3 regions of the Shewanella carassii genome follow, and region 3 is predicted to be linked to each of the others. Evidence: riboswitches for the same ligand, from Rfam matches in the RefSeq annotation. Region 3 holds a riboswitch; each other region holds the start of a gene.
What was found. A riboswitch is a leader RNA that binds a small molecule or an ion and turns the genes downstream of it on or off. The one in region 3 is predicted to bind lysine.
Positions count from the first base shown of each region.

Region 1: another riboswitch for lysine. It lies ahead of K5621_RS17290 (Na+/H+ antiporter NhaC family protein); the one in region 3 lies ahead of K5621_RS06760 (Na+/H+ antiporter NhaC family protein).
Region 2: another riboswitch for lysine. It lies ahead of lysC (lysine-sensitive aspartokinase 3); the one in region 3 lies ahead of K5621_RS06760 (Na+/H+ antiporter NhaC family protein).

Region 1 covers NZ_AP024618.1:3,848,743-3,855,885, forward strand. The annotation lists gene ureG (urease accessory protein UreG) at 1-380, shown strand, start outside; gene K5621_RS17275 (GNAT family N-acetyltransferase) at 493-1,005, shown strand; partial or broken gene K5621_RS17280 (DUF3302 domain-containing protein) at 1,128-1,362, shown strand; gene K5621_RS17285 (HlyD family secretion protein) at 1,674-2,804, shown strand; gene K5621_RS17290 (Na+/H+ antiporter NhaC family protein) at 2,888-4,468, opposite strand; lysine riboswitch at 4,557-4,728, opposite strand; gene K5621_RS17295 (oxidative stress defense protein) at 4,935-5,642, opposite strand; gene rimO (30S ribosomal protein S12 methylthiotransferase RimO) at 5,877-7,143, shown strand, end outside.
Region 2 covers NZ_AP024618.1:832,765-839,907, forward strand. The annotation lists gene arcA (two-component system response regulator ArcA) at 105-821, opposite strand; gene K5621_RS03890 (DUF3293 domain-containing protein) at 1,380-1,811, shown strand; lysine riboswitch at 1,897-2,074, shown strand; gene lysC (lysine-sensitive aspartokinase 3) at 2,211-3,578, shown strand; gene K5621_RS03900 (succinylglutamate desuccinylase/aspartoacylase family protein) at 3,568-4,674, shown strand; gene asnC (transcriptional regulator AsnC) at 4,728-5,189, opposite strand; gene rluA (bifunctional tRNA pseudouridine(32) synthase/23S rRNA pseudouridine(746) synthase RluA) at 5,298-5,975, opposite strand; gene K5621_RS03915 (winged helix-turn-helix domain-containing protein) at 6,184-7,143, shown strand, end outside.
Region 3 covers NZ_AP024618.1:1,469,604-1,476,746, reverse strand. The annotation lists gene K5621_RS06775 (thymidine kinase) at 1-95, opposite strand, end outside; gene K5621_RS06770 (M3 family metallopeptidase) at 369-2,507, shown strand; gene K5621_RS06765 (GGDEF domain-containing protein) at 2,625-3,788, opposite strand; gene K5621_RS06760 (Na+/H+ antiporter NhaC family protein) at 3,866-5,437, opposite strand; lysine riboswitch at 5,519-5,717, opposite strand; gene K5621_RS06755 (electron transfer flavoprotein subunit alpha/FixB family protein) at 5,808-6,731, opposite strand; gene K5621_RS06750 (electron transfer flavoprotein subunit beta/FixA family protein) at 6,732-7,143, opposite strand, start outside.

The sequences.
Region 1 (7,143 bases), 2.1 Mb from region 3:
CCTCTATGAATCTCGCGGCAGTGGAAGAACTGACGGCGCGCCATCCCGGCCTGGATCTGGTCTTTGTCGAGAGTGGTGGCGACAACCTCAGTGCCACCTTCAGCCCGGAACTGGCAGATCTGACCATCTATGTAATAGATGTGGCCGAGGGCGAGAAGATCCCCCGTAAGGGCGGCCCGGGCATTACCCGCTCCGATCTACTGGTGATCAACAAGATAGATTTAGCACCCTATGTCGGTGCCTCACTGGAAGTGATGGCCGAAGATACCGCCAGAATGCGCCCCAACAAGCCTTGGGTGTTCAGCAACCTCAAGCAGGGGCAAGGGGTGGCTGAAATCATCGACTTTATTGTCACCCAAGGCATGCTGGATCAGCACTGAGCCTGAGCAGTGCCTGCCACCTGGGCAGGCACTGTTTTTGATATCCAGTCCATTAGGTGGCACGCCGACCGGCTTGTGGCATACTCAGGCGAAACCACCTTGGGAGCCTGGAATGCATCTGTGTCACTGCCAACTTGAGCAACATGGCGAAGCGATACGCGCCATCCTCAACCATGCCATTGCCCATACCACAGCCCTTTATGAATACCAGCCAAGGAACAAGCAGCAGATCCGCGACTGGTTCGGCGCCAAACAACAAGGCAGCTGGCCAATTCTGGGCGCCGAGGATGAGCAGGGGCAACTGTTGGGATTTGCCAGCTTCGGCCCGTTTCGCGGCTATCCAGCCAACCTCTACTCGGTGGAACATTCTGTGTATGTGCACCCGGAGCATAGAGGCAAAGGGGTGGCGCGCTTTCTGATGCAGCATTTGATAACCCAGGCCCGGGAGCGCGGCATGCGCACCATGGTGGGCGCCATAGATGCCGGAAACCAGGCCAGTATTGCCCTGCACCTGAAGTTGGGGTTCAAGCACTCAGGCACCCTGCCCCAGGTGGGCTATAAGTTCGGCCGTTGGCTGGATTTGGCATTTTATCAGCTTATGCTGCCGGGACCTGCCGAGCCCTAACCCTTTCGGGCGCGAGTCGGTTTTAGTCTTATGCCCCTGAAAAAATTCATCATTCCCGGGCAATCCGCCAGCGGCCATCTACACTTATTCAAGCGTATTTACCAATAAGGGAATCCGATTAGATGACACTGGATTATATCGCGCTGGGGCTGCTGATCTTTGTCGCCCTGGTGATCTTCTACGGGGTGATAGTGATCCACGACATCCCCTACGAACTGGCCAAGAAACGCAACCACCCCCATCAGGACGCTATTCACTACGCAGGCTGGGTGAGCCTGTTTACCCTGCATGTGCTGTGGCCGTTTCTGTGGATCTGGGCCACGCTCTGGCGCGAGGACAGGGGCTGGGGCTTTGACAAAATTCAACAGGAGCAGCAATCACTGCACCATGAAACCGTACTTCTGGCGCAGCAGTTGGAGCTATTGAGTGAAAAAGTCGCCGCCCTGGAAGCCCAAAAGCATGCCGCCACAGAGGCCCTTGCCGCGCCGAGTGCCCAAGTCCAAAGCCAAAGCCAAGCCCCAACCCAAGTCCAAACATCTTCAGAAGAGCCCCAAGCCGCCCCCAAACCCACCAGCGGCGTGGACTTGGATACGGCAGCAGACTCGACCGACATTCCAGGTACAGATAATCAGACCCAAAGCAATAACAAGAATGGGGAGAACAGATAAATGGATCTCTTGCTTATCCTCACTTACACCGCCATCTGTGTCGCCATCTTCAAGATTTTCCGCATTCCACTCAACAAGTGGAGCGTGCCCACCGCCGTGCTCGGCGGAGTAGTGCTGATAGGCACCTTGATTTTGTTGATGAACTACAACCATCCCCATACCGCCATGGGCAGCCAGATGTATGTCACCACCCCGCTGATCCCCTCGGTGCGCGGCAAGGTCATAGAAGTGCCCGTCACCCCCAATAAACTGCTGAAAGAGGGCGAGTTACTGTTCCGGGTCGATCCGACTCCTTATCAGACAGAAGTCACCCGGCTGGAGGCCAGCCTGGAGCAGGCTAAACAGGCGGTATTGGGGCTGGACGCCGCCTATAAGGCCGCCGAGGCCAGTCGCATCAAGGCCGAGGCCGAACGGGACAGAACCCAACTGGAATATGAGCGCTACCGCAGCGGTTTTGAAAAAGGCGCCTTCACCCGTGCCGATGTCGACAACCGTCGTCAGTACTATCTCGGCGCCCAGGCCTCAGTAGAGGCGGCCGAGGCCGAAGCCCGGCGCGCCAAGCTGGCACTGGAAGCCGAGTATCAGGGGCAAAACACCCAGGTGGCCGAAATTGCCGCCATGTTGGAAAAAGCCAGATTCAATCTGGAGGAAACCAGCATGCGCGCCCCCTCAGACGGTTATGTGACCCAGTTGACCCTGAGACCGGGAATGATGGTGGTGCCCATGCCCCTCAGGCCTGTGATGACCTTTGTCCATCAGGAGGAGCGCTTCTTTGTCGGCGCCTTTAGGCAAAACTCGCTGCTGCGGCTGAAACCCGGTTTCAAGGCCGAGCTGATCTTCCGCGCCCTGCCGGGCAAGGTGTTTCAAGCCGAAGTGGTCGAAGTGCTGCCGGCCATAGGTGAATCTCAGGTGCAGGCGCAGGGGCAGCTCTATGGCTCGTCACAAATTCGCCTCAACGGCCGACCTCTGGTGAAACTCAAGCCGCTGGATGATCTGAGTCAGTATCATTTGCCACTGGGTACCAATGTGGAGATCGCCATCTATTCCGATAGCTTTGAGCATGTATCAATCATGCGTAAGGTATTGATAAGGATGAAAAGCTGGCAGAACTATCTCTATCTGGATCACTGAGACTCCTTATCTTCGCGAGCCTTTGGCAAGAGTAAAAAGCCCCCGGAAAAACTCCCGGGGCTTTTTGGTATCCCATCTCAGCCTCAGCCGATGGCGGCCTCGGGAGCCGCCTGGAAGCGCCTGGCGTGATAGAGGCAGAAGAGTGCAAACCAGGCGGCACTCACCAGGAAACCGGCCAGGGTGGAATGCAGCAGCCCCATGGCCAGATAACCCAGTGCTGCCCCGAAGGCGACGGTCAGGGCATAAGGCAACTGGGTCAACACATGATCTATATGGTGACAGCCGGCGCCGGTGGCCGACAGAATACTGGTACTGGAGATGGGCGAACTGTGGTCGCCAAACACAGCACCGGCCAGCACAGCCGACAGCATGGGCAGCAGGAGTTGGATATCGCTGGCGGCGGCCATATCTCCGGCGAGTGGCAACATGATACCGAAAGTGCCCCAACTGGTGCCTGTGGCAAAGGCCATGGCGCAGGAGAGCACAAACACCACCACAGGCAGCAGCCCTGTGGGCAGGTTGCCGTTAGCCAGGCTGGCGAGATATTTGCCGGTTTCCATGTCACGCACCACGGCGCCTATGGTCCAGGCAAACAGCAGTATGTTGATCGCCGGCAACATGGCCATGACGCCTCTGGGGGCGGCGCGCAGCCAAGTGGCGATCCCAAGGCCGAGACGCAGAGCCAACAGGCCGGACACCGCCAGGCTGCAAAGGGCGCCATAAACCAAAGATGAGCCCACATTGGTATGTTCAAAGGCTCCCAGCACGCTGAAGGCCTGACCATTGGCGGCCAATACCTGGGCCCCGGAGTCCAGCATGAAATAGATACTCGCCGCCGTCAGTGTCACTATCGGCAACACCATATCCAGCATGCCGCCGCGGCTGTCGGCCGGGGCTTCCATATCCAGCCCGATTGGCCGGCCCTTGGATTCATCCCAGAGCTTGCCTTCGAGCGCCCGCTGCTCATGCTGTCGCATCGGCCCAATATCCAGTTGGAAGGCGATGACCACCACCACCATGATCAGGGTAAATACCGCATAGAGATTCATGGGGATCATCTGCACAAAGGCGGCGATCGGGCTCTGCTCTGTCACCCCATGGGCCACGAGTATGCCGCCCACCAGGGCGATGATATAGGCCCCCCAGGAGGAGATGGGCATCAATACGCATACGGGCGCCGCAGTCGAGTCCAGCAGATAGGCCAACTTGGCGCGGGAGATCTGGAATCTGTCGGTCACAGGGCGGCAAATGGGCCCCACCGACAGGCTGTGGAAGAAGTCGTCAATAAAAAAGGCAAACACCATCAAGCCGGTGAGCGACTTGGCGCCCTTGCGGCTCTGGCAGCGCCTGGCGGCCCATTCGGCGAAGGCCCGGGTCGCACCCGAGGCGGTCATCAAGCTGATAAGCCCACCCAGCAGCAGCATAAACAGCAGCATATTCAGGTTATCGCTGTTGGGAGCACCATCGACCCAGAAGATTTTCAGCACACTGTCAACCAGGTAGCGCAGCGATTGCAGCGGTGAAAACTGCTGCAACATCAGGCTGCCGACGACTATGCCTACCCCAAGGGAGAGCAGTACTCTACGGGTGATGATCGCCAGCGCAACCGCCAGCAGAGGAGGAACTATGGACCAGGGAGAGTCCGCAAAATGCATGATATTCATGATCTCTTTACACCTAAAACAACTAAGGTGGAGATCTACCGATAGGATCGAAGAAACTCAGACCAAGGAGGGCAGAAACTTCTCAGCTCCTTCAGGTAGCGCTCCATAGTGGATGACTATGGCAGTCCTGCACCTATTAGATACAGAACCAGCAGTCAGGTTTGATGACCTGGCTACTTCGGCGCCGACTCCTTTCCCCGGGCCTCAAAGGCATCACCCTCTTCCCGGTTACTCTTAGGCAGCGCGCCTCTACTCAAAGGTATTCGACTGGCATTCTAACTATCACGGCCCCAATAGCAAGCTGGATTGTGCCTCTGGCGGTAAATATCCCGCTAGGCGGGCATTAAGCCTAGGGGAAGTGACTCATGTCACGGCCTAGCAATACCGGCACCGCTTGTTCACGAGCCACGGTTAAAAACTGCTTCGCTGCATCAGCGAGCCGGCGGCTCTCACCCGAATGCTTACTTCAGTCACGCAGCTTGTAGCTGACCTCTACCCTGTCGGAGAAGGTTACCTGGCCATACTCATAGCTCTGGTTGATAGCGCCTTCAGCCATCATGGCGGCCTTGTACATCACTGGGCGCACCGGGCCTTGGTCGAAATAACGAATCGACCAGACGCCATCGAGTTTCTCGCCAAATCCGGCCGCCAGCTCACTGGCCTTTTGCTTGGCATCTTCAATGGCCGCCTGCCGCGCCTGCTTGCGCATCTCGGCTTCTTTACTGGACTTGAGGTTGATCTGGTTCACCTTGTTGATCCCGCCTATTAACGCCGAGTCCAGTATGGGATTGAGCTGATCCAACTGTTTCACCAACACGGTCACACTACGACTGGCGCGATACCCCTTGAGCTCGGGCGCCTTGTCCTTGAGGTAAACATACTCAGGTTGCAGATTCAGATTGGCGGCGGCAATCGACTCCTTAGCGACCCCGGCCTTGAGCAGGCGCTCGATAAAAGCGGCCACAGCCTTGTCGGATGCGGCCTTGGCCGCCTTGGCATCAGATTCGCTTAATGACACTTCAACATGGATTTCGGCCATATCGGGCTCAACCTGTATCTGGCTGACGCCTGTGGTTTCCAGTAGAGGTCTATCCTGAGCCAGTACTGAGTGGCTCATCAGAGTAGCGGGTAACAATGCGCCTATCAGCGCCAGATTCAGCAGAGATTTTTTCATCTTGGTTCTCCAAAAAGTTCGCTTCGTTGACCATAGAAACGCAGCCAGCTGCCAAAAGGGTTAAAAAAATCAAAAAATTTTTCAACGACGTTTTGAAGCGGCAACCGAGATGGCAACATAGAACATAAATCAACCAGTCCAACTGTACCTTTTTATTGGCTGAGGTATAATCGCCGCCAATTTTACCGGCACCCAAGCGTGCTCCATCAGCTTTAGCATTGCGGAAAACAGCTCTTGAAGAAATCAGTCGACATTTTTGATCCCAAGCAGACCACGACTCTGGACACTCCGGCCAAGACTCTGGCACAGGGAAACAGCCCTGCCGAGGCCCAAACCAGCGGCAATCGCATCGGCTTTGTCAGCCTGGGCTGCCCCAAGAACCTGGTGGATTCCGAGCGGATCCTCACCCAACTGCGCATCGACGGCTATGAGGTTACCAACAGCTATGACAATGCCGACCTGGTAATAGTCAACACCTGTGGCTTTATCGATGCCGCGGTGGAAGAGTCGCTGGATGCCGTGCGTGAAGCGCTGGAAGAAAACGGCAAGGTGATAGTCACCGGCTGCCTGGGCGCCAAGGAAAACCAGATCCGCGAAGTGCATCCGGATGTACTGGAGATCACCGGCCCCCACAGCTATGAGGCCGTGCTGAACCATGTGCACAAGTATGTGCCCAAGCCGGAGCACAACCCCTTCACCTCGCTGATCCCACAAGCCGGCGTTAAGCTGACCCCCAAGCATTATGCCTACCTGAAGATTTCCGAAGGCTGCGACAACCGCTGTACCTTCTGCATCATTCCGGCGCTGAGGGGCGATCTGGACAGCCGCAGTGTCGGCAGCGTGCTGGATGAAGCCAAACGCCTGGTGGAAAGCGGCGTTCAGGAAATTCTGGTCGTCAGCCAGGACACCTCGGCCTACGGCAAAGACAAGGGCGGCCGCACCGACTTCTGGAACGGCATGCCGGTGAAGCAAGATATCACCACCCTGGCCCGCCATCTGGGCAAGATGGGTGTGTGGGTACGCCTGCACTATGTCTACCCTTACCCTTGGGTCGATGAGCTGATCCCGCTGATGGCCGAAGGACTGATCCTGCCCTATCTGGATCTGCCGCTGCAGCACGCCAGCCCTCGCGTGCTCAAGATGATGAAGCGTCCCGGCCGGGTCGACCGCCAGTTGGACGCCATCAAGAAATGGCGTGAGATCTGCCCGGATCTGGTGATCCGCTCAACCTTTATCGTTGGCTTCCCCGGTGAAACCGAAGAGGATTTCGAAATCCTGCTGGACTTCCTGCGTGAAGCAAGGCTGGACCGAGTGGGCTGCTTCAAGTACTCGGAAGTCGATGGCGCCGTGGCCAATACCTTGGCCGAGCTTATCAGTGAAGAGGTCAAGCAGGACCGCTATGAGCGTTTCATGCAGGTGCAGGCCGAGATCAGTGCCGAGCGGCTGGCGCGCCTGGTAGGCCGTGAGCTGGATGTCCTTATCGATGATGTGGACGAGGAAG
Region 2 (7,143 bases), 640 kb from region 3:
CTACTGTGAATATCAGTAGCGAGGAGAACTGAAATAGGTGATAGCAGATAAACAAAAGCCAGCTCGATAGGCTGGCTTTGTGTAGGGCTGATAAAGCGTGTTTATCAGTCTTCCAGGTTACCGCAGAAGCGGTAGCCTTCGCCGTGGATGGTGGCGATGATTTCCGGTGTATCAGGCACACTTTCGAAGTGCTTACGAATACGACGGATAGTCACATCGACAGTACGGTCGTGTGGCTTGAGCTCACGGCCGGTCATTTTCATCAGCAGCTCAGCGCGGCTGAGGATCTTGCCTGGGTTTTCCACAAAGTGCAGCATAGCGCGGAATTCGCTACGTGGCAGTTTGTAAGATTCACCCTGTGGGCTCACCAGAGAACGGCTGTTGATTTCCAGGCTCCAACCATTGAAGCGGTAGTATTCAACGGCGGCCTTTTCTTCAATTTCAATGCCTGAACTGTTGACGCGAGTCAGCAGGTTGCGGGCACGAATAGTCAACTCGCGAGGGTTGAATGGCTTGGTGATGTAATCATCGGCACCGATTTCCAAACCAAGGATCTTGTCCACTTCGTTGTCACGACCGGTAAGGAAGATCAAACCGATATTGTTGATTTCGCGCAACTCCCGCGCCAATAGCAAACCATTCTTACCCGGTAGGTTGATATCCATAACCACCAGGTTCACCTTGTTTTCTTGCAAGGCTTTGTGCATCTCTGCGCCATCATTGGCTTCGGTCACCACATAACCTTCTGCCTCGAAAATACTTCTCAGCGTGTTACGGGTAACGGCTTCATCTTCAACGATCAGAATGTGCGGGTTTTGCATGTTATTTACCTAATTAAATCAGTTTATCTAACCATGAGCGCGGGTGACGCTCCGTTCTAATACCTAAAACGCCAACATTCACAGGGTTCACGTAAGTGCTGTTCAAAACTGAAATGAAACGGCAACACACTTCATGATTAGCAAAGTATGCTCTCCAATTGGGAGAGGCGCGAACTGTACAATCTAGGATTCCCAGTCGTGGGATTTAGTTCCTGAAAGGCTTGGAAATTCTAAAAACGTTATCTTAAAACCAGATTACATTTGGTACAGAGTCGTTATCGATAGAGACTTATGCTGTCGCGTAATGGCGCTAGCCGGGTCACACGCTTAACTCTAAGCCTTCATCGATACATTACATTGTACTAGGATTGGGCATTTGTTAACAAATAAAATGTTAACAAATTAATGGTTAACTATGATCCGCATCACAAGTTTTTATGTTGAGTGTTGAAACTTAAGCATTTTACATTCTGCCTTACTGTGAGCTTGCTCACGAGACTAGGGGATTTTGTAACCCTTTGCTAGAATGAATTCGGTTAATTAGAGACAGATACTACAATGGATGCTGCATTTGAAAGTCTCTGGCAATGCTACCAGAGCGCATGCTTTTTATTGACTCAGTCGTTTTCTTCCACCATACCTTTCGCTATTGTCACCGCCCATAATCCCTTGGGGCAAAAACTGACTTCCAGTCAAAATCGTCTTCTCGATCGGCAATTACAAGGTGATATTGATAAGTTGGGCATACCTTACCGGGCGATCATAGGGGCGGCTGAGGATCTCAGTCATATGGAGAAAAGTTGGGCTCTGTTTCTGGATAAGACCGCAGCAATCGAGTTGGCGTTAAAGTACCATCAAAACGCTCTCTACTATGTGAATAATGGCATATTAACCTTAGTGCCCTGCCTTAGGGGAGAGTGTGAAGTTGAACTCGGGTTATTTAAAAACAGGGCTAGACTGGTTAATGAGTTACCCGAGCTCAGTGACTGATGAGTTGAGGAAATTTCATCGGGTGCAAATTAGCATTGACTTCATAAGGGCTTTATTGCTAATTTTTTAATCCCTTTTGAGAGAAAGGAACAGAAGAGGTGCGTTAACTAGGTAGTGAGTCAGAGGAAGCCAATTTCCAATGACGGCTCATGAGGGAGATTAACGCCGAGGTCGGGATGCGCATTGGTAACGCTCTCCGGTCGGTTGGTCAGGCTGAATCCTGGCGGCTGTCACCTGGTTTTTGGTGGAGAGCTTCTGGTGACGATCGCTTTTTCCCTACTTTGGGGTGCGTTATCTCAGCACCAGGCTCTTCGAACGTTATCTGTTCGGAGCTTAATTCATGAAATCTATTCTCGTTGTCAACCTTTCCCTGTCTCCTGCCTGCGGGGGAATGCGCTGATGTCCCTAGTTGTTGCCAAGTTTGGCGGTACCTCGGTCGCCGATTATCAGGCGATGAATTGCTGTGCCGATATTGTGCTGGGAAATTCGGCTACTCGTTTGGTTGTGGTGAGTGCCTCATCAGGTGTGACCAATCTGCTGGTGGAGTTGTCCCAGGCAGACATGGGGGACGAGCGTCGTCTCAGGCTATTGAAAGAGATAGCCAGCATTCAATACGCAATTCTGGATAAACTCGGCAGACCGGCCGATGTAGCCGCGGCGCTGGATGCTTTGCTCAGCCGCATGGCAACGCTCAGTGCCAAGCTGTTGCAGGCGCCGAGCAATGCTATGGTGGATGAGATCCTGTCCCTCGGTGAGCAATGCTCTTCAGCACTGTTTGCCGCGGTTTTGAGAGAACGCGGTGCCAAGGCCTGCGCCTTTGATGTGCGTCAGGTGATGCGTACCGATAGCCATTTCGGTAAGGCCGAACCACAAATTGCCGAGCTAAAGCGGCTGGCGACAGAGAAATTACAACCCTTGCTTGAGCAACAACTGCTGGTGACCCAGGGCTTTATCGGTGCCGATGCCGAGGGGCGAACCACTACCCTTGGGCGTGGCGGCAGTGATTATTCCGCGGCCCTATTGGCTGAGGCTTTGGAAGCCGATGCGGTGGAGATCTGGACCGATGTAGAAGGAATTTACACCACAGATCCCAGACTGGCTCCCAACGCTAGGCCCATTGCTGAAATCAGTTTTAATGAGGCGGCCGAGATGGCTACTTTTGGCGCCAAGGTGTTGCACCCTGCCACCATCTTGCCGGCGGTGCGTCAACAGATCCAAGTGTTTGTCGGTTCCAGTCGGGCGCCGGAAAAAGGCGGCACCTGGATCCGCCACCAAGTGGATGATGAGCCGGTATTCAGGGCCGTTGCCGTGAGACGAGATCAGACCCTGCTTAACTTGCACAGTCTGCAGATGCTGCATGCCCAGGGGTTCTTGGCCGAAACCTTCGCTATCTTGGCGCGGCATAAGATCAGTGTCGATCTCATTACCACCTCAGAGGTGAATGTATCGCTGACGCTGGACAAAACAGGCTCAGATTCGGCCGGTAAGGGGCTTCTGACCGAAGCTCTGTTGCAGGAGTTGTCGCAACACTGCCGGGTGCGGGTGGAAGACAAGCTGGCCCTGGTGGCCATTATAGGCAACAAGATAGCCACTACTGCCGGGATCTGTCGCCGGGTATTTGAAGTGCTCGAACCCCATAACGTCCGAATGATCTGTCAGGGCGCCAGTCCACACAATCTCTGTGTCTTGGTGTCTGAAGCCGAAGCCGGTGATGTGGTGGCCGCTTTGCATCGCAACTTATTTGAAGGTGCTCAGGATGCAGCTTGAACACCTGCAGGTTGGGGAGCTGGCCGCAGGTCAGCCTCTGACCATCCCCATATATCGCTTCAAAGGCTCCAGTCATTCGGCGCCCAGCGTCTATATTCAGGCCAATGTGCATGGCGCCGAGGTGCAGGGCAATGCGGTGATTTTGCAGTTGCTGCAGTACTTCAAGGCGCATCCGCCTCTGGGGGATATCACTCTGGTGCCTCTGGCCAACCCCTTGGGGATCAACCAGAAAAGTGGTGAGTTTACCTTGGGCCGCTTCGACCCCATCACAGGTATCAACTGGAACCGAGCCTATCTGGATCAGGCCGTCCACCTGGATGACTGGTATCCGCAGTATAGTGAGCTGCAGGAGCAGGTATTGTTTGATGCTTTTCGTCAGCTTCTTATTGGCAACTGTGAACAGGCATTGGCCAATCCTTGGGGAGTGACGACCGGCCAGAGATTGGCGCTCAATCTGCAGAAACTGGCGCACGGCGCTGACATAGTGCTGGATCTGCACACCGGCCCCAAGTCCTGTAAACACCTCTATTGCCCCGAATATGAGTTGTCCGCAGCCAGCTACTTTCATATTCCCTACACCTTGGTAATGCCCAAAGGTTTTGGTGGCGCCATGGATGAAGCGGCCTTCAATCCCTGGTGGCAACTTAGCGATTATGCCAAGAGCCGGGGGCGAGATCTGAGAGTCGCCGTGTCAGCCTTTACCTTGGAGCTTGGCAGCCAGGAGCGTATCGATCTTGCCGATGCCAGCCGGGATGCGGAAGGGATATTAAGTTATTTGAGCCATAGGGGAGCGATAACCCAGCGCATACAGCCCGAGGTGATGCCACGTTTTGCTTGTTTGCTGAAAGACTATCGAAAGTTTCACGCGCCTATGGCAGGGATGGTGGAGTATCTGGCCGAGCCGGGAGTACCTTTGGCTGCGGGCACACCTCTGGTCAATATGCTCAGGCTCGACCGAGTCGATGTCGGTACTGAAGTCACCAGGCTCTCACTCAATGAGGATGTGATCCCCGTGCTGCATTTTGCATCGGCGTCGGTGCACCAAGGGACTGAGCTCTACAAGGTGATGACCCACTACTTTTCTGTTTCTGATTAAAATCAGGCCCGGTGATAAGCCGGGCCATTTTTTTTAACTAATCGGATCAGATGTTAGGGTTTTACCGCCCTGACAATCGGGTTCTGCAGGCTGATCAGGGTTTCGGTGGACTGAATTTCATCTATCGACTGGATACGGTTAATCAATACGTGCTGCAGGGCATCGATGGACTGACACATCACTTTGACAAATACGCTGTAGTTGCCCGTGGTGTAGTAGGCTTCGACTACTTCTTCCAACTCATTGAGCTTGGAGATGGCGGCGGGATAATCACCGGCACTCTTGAGATTGATGCCGATAAAGCAACAGACATCATAGCCTAGAGCCTTGGGGTTAACTGTTATTTGGGCTCCGGTGATGATACCGGCCTGTTTCATCTTTTCGACCCTGACATGAATCGTACCTGCGCTGACGCTGAAGCGTTTGGCCAGCTCGGCAAAAGGGGTTCGAGCATCCTGCATCAGGGCTTCCAGGATCTGATTGTCCAGTTGATCTCTTTGAAATGATGTATCCACAGCATCACGCCTAAATTGCTTATAATCAGGCATGAATCTACGTGTTTTATTGTAAAATTGCCAGTCTTATGGCGACTTTTGGCTCAACATCTATGGTGACGTTAGCCGTTATTGCTCACCTTCGGGCGCGAGAAAAGGCACAGGTGCACTGAAGCTCATGGGTTCGTCCGAGTAGGGATGCTTGATGCTGAGGCTGGCGGCATGCAGCAGCAATCTGGGAGCCAATCTTTTTGCCCAGGAGTCGGCGTAGAAACCATCGCCCAGAATGGGGTGGCCCAGCGCCATCATATGCACCCTGAGTTGGTGTGAACGCCCTGTGATGGGGATCAGTTTGACCAGAGTTGAATAGCGTCCCTTGCTGATCACCTCATAGTGAGTCAGTGACGGCTTACCCACTTGATGGTCGACTTTCTGTCTGGGCCTGTTGGGCCAATCGCAAATGAGTGGCAGTTCTATACTGCCTTGGTTGGCCTTGATATGACCGGCGACTCTGGCGTAGTAACTCTTTTGGGTTTCCCTGTCTCGAAACTGGCGTTTCAGCTCACGCTCGGCACTGCGCCTCAGTGCCAATAAGAGTACGCCCGAGGTGGCCATGTCCAGGCGGTGAACCACTTGTGCTTGCGGATGTTCGGCCAACACTCTGGCATAGGCGCTGTCGTGATGGGCCGGATCCCGTCCGGGAACCGAGAGCAGTCCCGAAGGTTTATTGATGACTATGATGTCCTTGTCCTGGTAGAGAATATCCAGCCAAGGCTCGGTTGGTGGATTGTAGACAAAATCTGACATGTCATGGCCTCAATGAAAATGGACGGCAAAGATAACCGCGGCTGTCGGCAGATGCAAGCTCTTGGGCGTTGTTGCATCCAGGCGCGTAAGCCAACGCAGAGCATCATGGGGCTTGTCCATATCTTACCTGGGTTAATTTGAGTGCTTTACTTCTCTTTTACAACCGCGGCAATTAGTATCTTAGTGTTTGAATTGGAAATGGATTGGTATGGGAAGGCGCTCAGGTTACCTGTTGGAAGATTGGTTGGTTGACCCTCAGATGAGTACGTTGAGCCGCGAAGAGGCTCAAGTACGGCTCGAACTCAGGGTGATGCAGGTATTGCTGTGTCTTATCCATCATGCCAACACCTTGGTGACCCGAGAGATGTTGATCCAGGAGGTTTGGCACGGCGGTATTATCACGGATAACGCCATCAACCGCATTATCGGTTTGCTGCGCCAGCATCTGCAGGATAATCCCAGAGCGCCACGTTTTATCAAGACTGTGCCCAAACAGGGCTATGTACTAATAGCGAAAGTGCGTGAAACGACACTCGATGACGATTCGCCGGACGAACTTTTGCCAATAAAACCGATAGGTGCCGAGACTGAGCAAAAGATAGCTGCAGGCGGCAGCAAGTGGGGCTATTGGGGCGGCGCCTTCGGAGTGCTGGCAGCGGGTATCGCCAGTTGGCTCTATCTGGCACCGGCCCGGGAAAACCCCCAGCTTGAGTTGACCGATGTGGCCATCCGGCGTCTGACTCCACTGACTTCACTCAATGGTCAGGAGGTGGACCCCAGTCTGTCCCCCGATGGCAGTATGCTGGCGTTTTCCTATCGGGAACTGAACGCCGATAAATGGCATATTGAGCTGATGTCACTCGGCGACAGGGTCATCAAAACCATTCCTGTTGTGGGTGATTACAGTCTGCGCTACCCGGCCTGGCGCCACGATGGCAAGGCCTTGGCTTATTTGGCGTTCAGTGAAACTCAGGGCTGCCGTATCATGTTGACAGAGCTGACTGACGAAGGGATGCGCAGCCGCATAGTCAGCCAGTGTCATCAGACGACACAGTCTACCAGCATCGCCTGGAGCCCATCGAACCGCTCGCTGTTTTATGTCGATGCCGATGGGGTCGAAGGCTTCAAACGCATTTTTCTGCTCAGCCTCAGCGATGGCCGGCGTCAG
Region 3 (7,143 bases):
TGCATGCCGCGCTCGCGATAGTTATAGGATGATTGCAGTAAAGAAGTGGATTTTCCGGCATTCATCGCCGAATAGTAGAAATAAAGTTGCGCCAAAACGGCTCTCCCCTGAGAAAAATTCCGGCCGCAATTTTACACTTTTTACCACATAAATACAGAATGCATGCCCCATGCGGCCAAACTTGGGCAATGATTCAGTATTTACTGAATCTGCTCATTAAAATCAATTTGTTACACTTCTATCTCAATAAGCCTCTGGCATATAAACATCAGGATTATGTAGGCTATAACCATCAAATTCAGCCACTTTTAAGCAACAAGTGCTAAGTTGCGCTAAAAAACTCATAACTAAAGATGGAAGTCATATCAATGCGAAAATCTCTTCTGGCGCTGGCCGTTGGCGCCACTCTGGCTATTTCGGGCTGCAGCACCCACACACCTCAAGACACCAATCTGGCAAATGCTGAAGCCACCCAAAACAACCCGCTCTTTGCCAAGAGCACCTTGCAATATCAGGCTCCTGATTTTCGCCTGATCAAAGATGAGCACTTTAAGCCTGCACTGGAAGCCGGTATTGCCGAGCACTACCAGGAAGTGTTGGCCATTGCCAACAACCCAGAGAAACCCACTTTTGCCAACACTATCGTGGCGTTGGAAAAGTCCGGTGAATTGCTAAACCGCGCCTCAAGCGTCTTCTATAACCTGACCAGCTCCAACTCCAACCCTGAACTGCGTAAAATTCAGGGTGAAATGGCGCCCAAGATGGCGGCCCATTCAGACAACGTCAATCTCAACCCAGAGCTGTTTGCCCGCATCGACAGCCTCTACTCTCAGCGTCAGCAACTGGGCCTGAGCAGCGAGGAAGTGCGCCTTATTGAGGTGTACCACCAACGCTTTGTGCTCGCCGGCGCCAAGCTGACCGAGAACGAAAAAGCCCAGATCCGCGCCTTGAACGAAGAGCAGTCCAAGCTGGTGAACGAATTCCAGCAACGACTGATGCGGATGAACAAAGAGATTGCCGTAACTGTGGCTAACGTTGCTCAATTGGAGGGTCTGTCCGACTCGGCCATTCGCAATGCCGCGGCCGATGCCAAGGCCGCCGGTCTCGATGGCCAATACCTTATCAGCATCACCAACACCACTCGCCAGCCTGTGCTGACGCAGCTGAAAAACCGAGAGCTGAGAAAGCAGATCTGGGAAGCCTCGGCCTACCGCGGTCTTGAAGGTGAAAATGAAACCGCCTCTCTGGTGGCTCGTCTGGCGCAGCTGCGCGCCGAGCGTGCCGCCCTGCTGGGCTTTGATAACTGGGCCAGTTACCGTCTGAGCCCACAAATGGCCAAGACGCCCGAGGCCGTCTATGAGATGTTCGGCTCCATGGTGCCGGCCGTTGTCGCCAACACCCAGAAAGAAGCCGCCGATATCCAGGCTATGATCGACAAGACAGGTGGCAATTTCCAGCTCAAGCCTTGGGACTGGGCCTTCTACGCCGAGCTGGTGCGCCAGGAGAAGTATGATCTGGATGAGGCCAGCCTCAAGCCTTACTTTGAATTCAATCGAGTGTTGGAAGACGGTGTCTTCTTTACCCTCAACCAACTCTATGGGGTGACCTTCAAGCCTCGGCCGGATCTGCCGGTTTATCACCCAGATGTCAAAGCCTGGGAAATGTTTGATGCCGATGGCAGCAGCATGGCCATCTTCTACGGCGACTATTTCGCACGTGAAGGCAAGCGCGGCGGTGCCTGGATGAGCTCTTTCGTCAACCAGAACCTGCTCAAGGGTGAAAAGCCTGTGGTGGTCAATGTAATGAACATCAAGAAGGCGCCGGAAGGCGAAGCCACCTTCGTCAGCTATGATGAAGTAACCACCATGTTCCACGAGCTGGGCCATGGCACTCATGGTATGTTCTCCAAGGTGACTTACCCTAGCCTGTCCGGTACTGCAGTATCCCGTGACTTTGTCGAATTCCCATCCACCTTCGAAGAGGACTGGGCCGGTCATCCACAAGTGTTGGCCAACTACGCCAAGCATTACCAAACCGGTGAACCTTTACCCAAGGCGATGCTGGACAAGTTGCTGAAGTCCCGCAGCTTCAACCAGGGCTTCGACACCCTGGAGTATATGGCCGCCGCCCTGGTAGACATGGAATGGCATTCGCTGGACAAGGATGCACCGCTGCAGAATGTGGCCGAATTTGAAGCCAAGGCGCTTGAAAAACACGGCCTGAACATTGAAGCCGTGCCACCACGTTACAAGTCGACCTACTTTGCCCATGCCTTCCCGGGTGGCTACAGCGCCAGCTACTACGCCTATATGTGGAGCGAAATCCTCGCGGCCGATGCCTTTGCCTATGTGCAGAGCCAAGGCGGCCTCAAGCGGGATATCGGCATGAAGTATCGCAAGACTATCCGCGAAGTGGGTAACAGCGTGCCCCCTATGGAAGCCTACAAGAACTTCCGCGGCCAGGAGCCGACAACCGATGCCCTACTCAAGCGTCGCGGTCTGCTCTGATAAGTGAGCGCTAAAAACCGTTAACAGCCAATAGCCTGGAGATGCAAAATTGCAGCCCCAAGGCTTAAATCAAAAACACCTGGGTCTTTCGCTCAGGTGTTTTTTATTGCGCCATGTTCAAGTCACTGTACTGCTTTCGGCCTCACGAATACAGTTGCGACCCGCATCCTTGGCAGCATAAAGCGCTGTGTCGGCAGCGTGAAATAATGCTCCCGGCTCACTCCCCGCTGGGGCGCAGGCCAAGCCTATGCTGACGGTCACCTTGAATGCCTGCCCCTGATAGACCAGGGCTAGGGCCTCTATTTTTCGCCGCAGGCGCTTGGCGAGCCCCTTAGCCTGCTCGGCATCCATTGAAGTCAGTAGAATCGCAAACTCCTCACCACCATAGCGAGCGGCTATTCCTCCCTGAGTCTCGGCGCGAATGATCCGCCCCACTTCCGCTAGGCACAGATCCCCGGCCCGGTGGCCAAAGCTGTCATTGATTTGTTTAAAATGATCCAAATCCAACAATAACAAGGCCCGAGGTTGCCGACTGTCGAGTCTATCCAGCTGTTCAATGAAGCTGCGCTGATTGTAGAGTCCGGTAAGAGAATCCGTTCGACTGAGATGCTCAAGCTGCTCGGAGTAATCTTTGAGTTGCAACCTAGCTGTCAGTTGCCGCCAATACTCCCTATGATGCAGTCGACAAAAACGAAAGGTTGGATACACAGATACCATCAACAAGCCACCGGCCAGAATATCATGCGCCTGGCCCTGCAACGTCATGGCGAGCCCTAAAGGCAGGGGAAAACAGAGCAGGAATAGCCTGAGCTGACGTAGATCAATGGAGAGAGAAATACTGATAAAGGCGTAGAGTACGCCACAGATCATCAAGCTAGGCTCTCTAAGTGCGGTAAATTGCTCCCCATTGAGGATAAGCGCCATAAGCACCGACCAACTGAGGGCATTGAGCACCAAGCCAAGACTCAGTCCCCAATCGCGGCTTTCAAAGGGATAGCTGGCTCCACTCGTCTCATCGCAATTCACGCTGGATGAAGCGCGGCGCACATAGAGCCAAACTCCCAAGGCTCGGATCACCGCCGCCGATAGCAATAAGAGTGCACCTTTAACCATCTCACCCCAGACTATGGGTTGCGGCAACAACGCATTAAAGGGCATCAAGAGCAACAGCCAACAAAACAGATAGACAAAGGCGCCGGCAGCCATACGCCAGCTTAAATCATGGAGGAATGCCTGCCTGGCCTCCAACTGATATTTCACGGGGATATCCAAGGCTGACATACACCTCCAACTCAAGCGATTTACTGAATTATAGGCAATAAAAAACGCTGCCTCGGCAGCGTTTTTCAGTTGGCGGATTAGGCCGCACTATTCTTGGGCTGCTGCCACTTGAGCCACACCAGAGCCAACAGGAACAGTATGCAGCTACAGGCAAGCCCGAGCCATACCGACTCGGTAAAGCCGAGTACTATATAGCCGCCGAGGGAAATAACTGCTACCAAGACCGCATAGGGCAACTGAGTCAGCACATGGTCGATATGATGGCAACTGGCACCTGTGGATGACAGAATCGTGGTGTCCGATATCGGCGAGCAGTGATCGCCAAACACAGCACCGGAAAGCACGGCGGCCAGCATAGGCAACATCATACTGCTGTGGCTGCCCATGGCCATATCGGCAGCAATCGGCAACATGATCCCGAAAGTGCCCCAGCTGGTGCCGGTAGAAAAGGCGGTAAGCCCTGCCAAAATAAATAACACGGCCGGCAGCAAGGCAAAGGGAATATTGCCACTGGCGAGACTGGCCATAAACTTGCCGGTTTCCAGTGAGCCAATGATCCCGGCTATGGTCCAGGCAAACATCAGAATATAGATGGCCGGCAACATAGAGCGGGCACCCGAGGTGAGCGCCTTGAGGATCATCTTGGCTTCAATCTTCTGGATAAAGGCCAGCAGCAGCGTTACCACCAGTCCGATGGAAGCGCCAAAAAACAGGGACGAGCCCACATCGGTTTTCTCAAAGGCGCCTATAATGCTGAAAGGCAGGCTTTCTGCCGCCAGGGCATCGGCGCCGCTGGAAACCATAAAGTAGAAGGTCGCCACCACCAAGACACCTATGGGCAGGAACAAGCCGTGCACCTGACCGGTTTCCGCCTCGGGCAGATCGGCATTGGCGCCGGGCGGCAGTCCCTTGGACTCATCATAGAGATTGCCTTTACGGGCGTTGAGCTCGTGTTTGCGCATGGCGCCAATATCCAGCTCCATATAGGCCACACACAGCAAGAGCGCCAGAGCAAATAAGGCATAGAAGTTCATCGGGATCATCTGCACGAAAGCACTCAGATGCCCTATTTCAGTAAAACCATGAGCCGTGAGAATACCGCCGATAAGGGCAATAATATAGGCGCCCCAGCTGGACACCGGCGAGATAACGCACACGGGCGCCGCGGTAGAATCCAAAAGATACGCCAGTTTGGAGCGGGAGATATAATATCTGTCGGTCAGCGGTCTAGCGATACTGCCCACCACCAGGCTGTTGAAGTAGTCATCGATAAACACCACACAACCGAGAAACATGGTTAGCAGCTTGGCATCACGACGATTGCGGATATGCTGTCTGGCCCAGTTGGCAAAGGCTCTGGCCGAGCCACTGACGGTGATCAGTGCCGTGATCATCCCCAGCAGCACCAGGAACCCCAGAATATACAGGTTCCAGGCATTAAAAGCGCCATCATCCCAAACCAGGGAAAGCACCCTTTGCCCCAGATAAACCCCGGTATCCAACACCGACCATTGATTGAGCAACAAGGCTCCGATCAGTATTCCTAACCCCAGCGATAACAACACCCGCCGGGTGAAGATCGCCAATAAAATTGCCACAACCGGCGGCAACAAAGAGAGTGCCGAGTCGGCATAACTTAGTACTGTCATTGAGTCTTGTTCTTCGTTAAATACGAATGGAGGGCAACTGAACTGGTGGGAAAAGGCAATAACATACCGAGTAGCACCTGTCCTTTCAGTAGCGCTCCATAGTAACGTCAATCTGTCATCCCGACAGAATATACTATGGCAGTGCTGCCCCTATTTGGTAACAGCCCCAGCGGTGGACCTTGATGAGTCGCAACCACTTCGGCACCAAATCCTTTCGCGATACATAAACGGAATCACCCTGCTTACCGCTACTGATATTTAGTGCGCCTCTACTTCTCAGGACGCCTGATGTCAGGCGTGACGCACATAAAAACATAGGCGGCTTTGAGGATGCTACCCCAAAGCCGCCTATCGTGACCTAGATCACAGATTAAATCAACTCGTTCAACTTGGGCACCACATCAAACAGGTCCGCTTCCAAACCATAATCGGCCACTTGGAAGATAGGCGCTTCAGGATCTTTGTTGATGGCCACTATGACTTTTGAGTCCTTCATCCCGGCCAGATGTTGAATCGCCCCGGAGATACCCACAGCGATATAAAGCTCGGGCGCCACAATTTTACCCGTCTGACCGACCTGCAGGTCGTTGGGAACAAAGCCGGCATCTACGGCGGCCCGTGATGCACCTACGGCGGCGCCCAGCTTATCGGCCAACGTCTCCAGCATGGCAAAGTTTTCGCCACTGCCCATACCGCGACCACCGGAAACAATCACTCTGGCGCTGCCAAGCTCCGGACGAACCGACTCGGTTAGGCTCTGGGACACAAAGCTGCTCTTGGCTTCATATACGCTGTCGAGCTGGTGAATGTCGGCAGTCCCCGTCTCGGCAACGGCGTCGAAGGCGCTGGCGCGCACAGTGGCCACTTTCTTGTCATCCAGACTCTTAATGGTCGCCATGGCATTACCGGCATAGATGGGACGAACATAGGTGTCGGCATCAATCACCTTGGTGATCTCAGAAAGTTGAGCCACATCCAGCAAAGCCGCCACTCTAGGCAGAATGTCCTTACCCAGGCTTGAGGCTGCAGCCAGGATATGGCTGTAGTCGCCGCTCAGCGACAAGATAAGCTCACCAATATTGTCGGCCAAATGAGCACCATAGGCAGGGTTATCGGCCAGCAGTACCTTACTGACGCCTTCAAGCTTGGCGGCGGCATCGGCGGCGGCCTTACAATCTTGACCGGCAACCAGCAGGTGAATATCACCGCCTATGGCCTTAGCCGCGGCGACAACTTTGGCCGTATCCTGTTTCAGGCTGGCATTATCGTGTTCTGCAATTACTAATACGGCCATTTAGATCACCTTCGCTTCGTTTTTCAACTTGTCCACCAGCTCCTCAACGGAAGCCACCATCACACCTGCCTGACGGCTGGCCGGCGTTGCCACCTCAAGCACCTGTACGTGCTGCTTGAGAGTCACCTCCAAATCTTCAACACTCAGGGTCTCCAACGGCTTACGCTTGGCCTTCATGATATTGGGTAGAGAAGCATAGCGGGGCTCGTTGAGACGCAGATCCGCGGTGACCACGGCAGGCAGAGGCATAGACAGAGTCTGCAAGCCGCCATCCACTTCCCGGGTGACCAGCAGACTATCGCCTTCCAACTTCACTTCAGATGCAAAGGTTGCCTGGGGCATACCGGCAAGCGCCGCCAGCATCTGTCCGGTTTGATTGTTATCGCCGTCGATAGACTGCTTACCGAGCAGA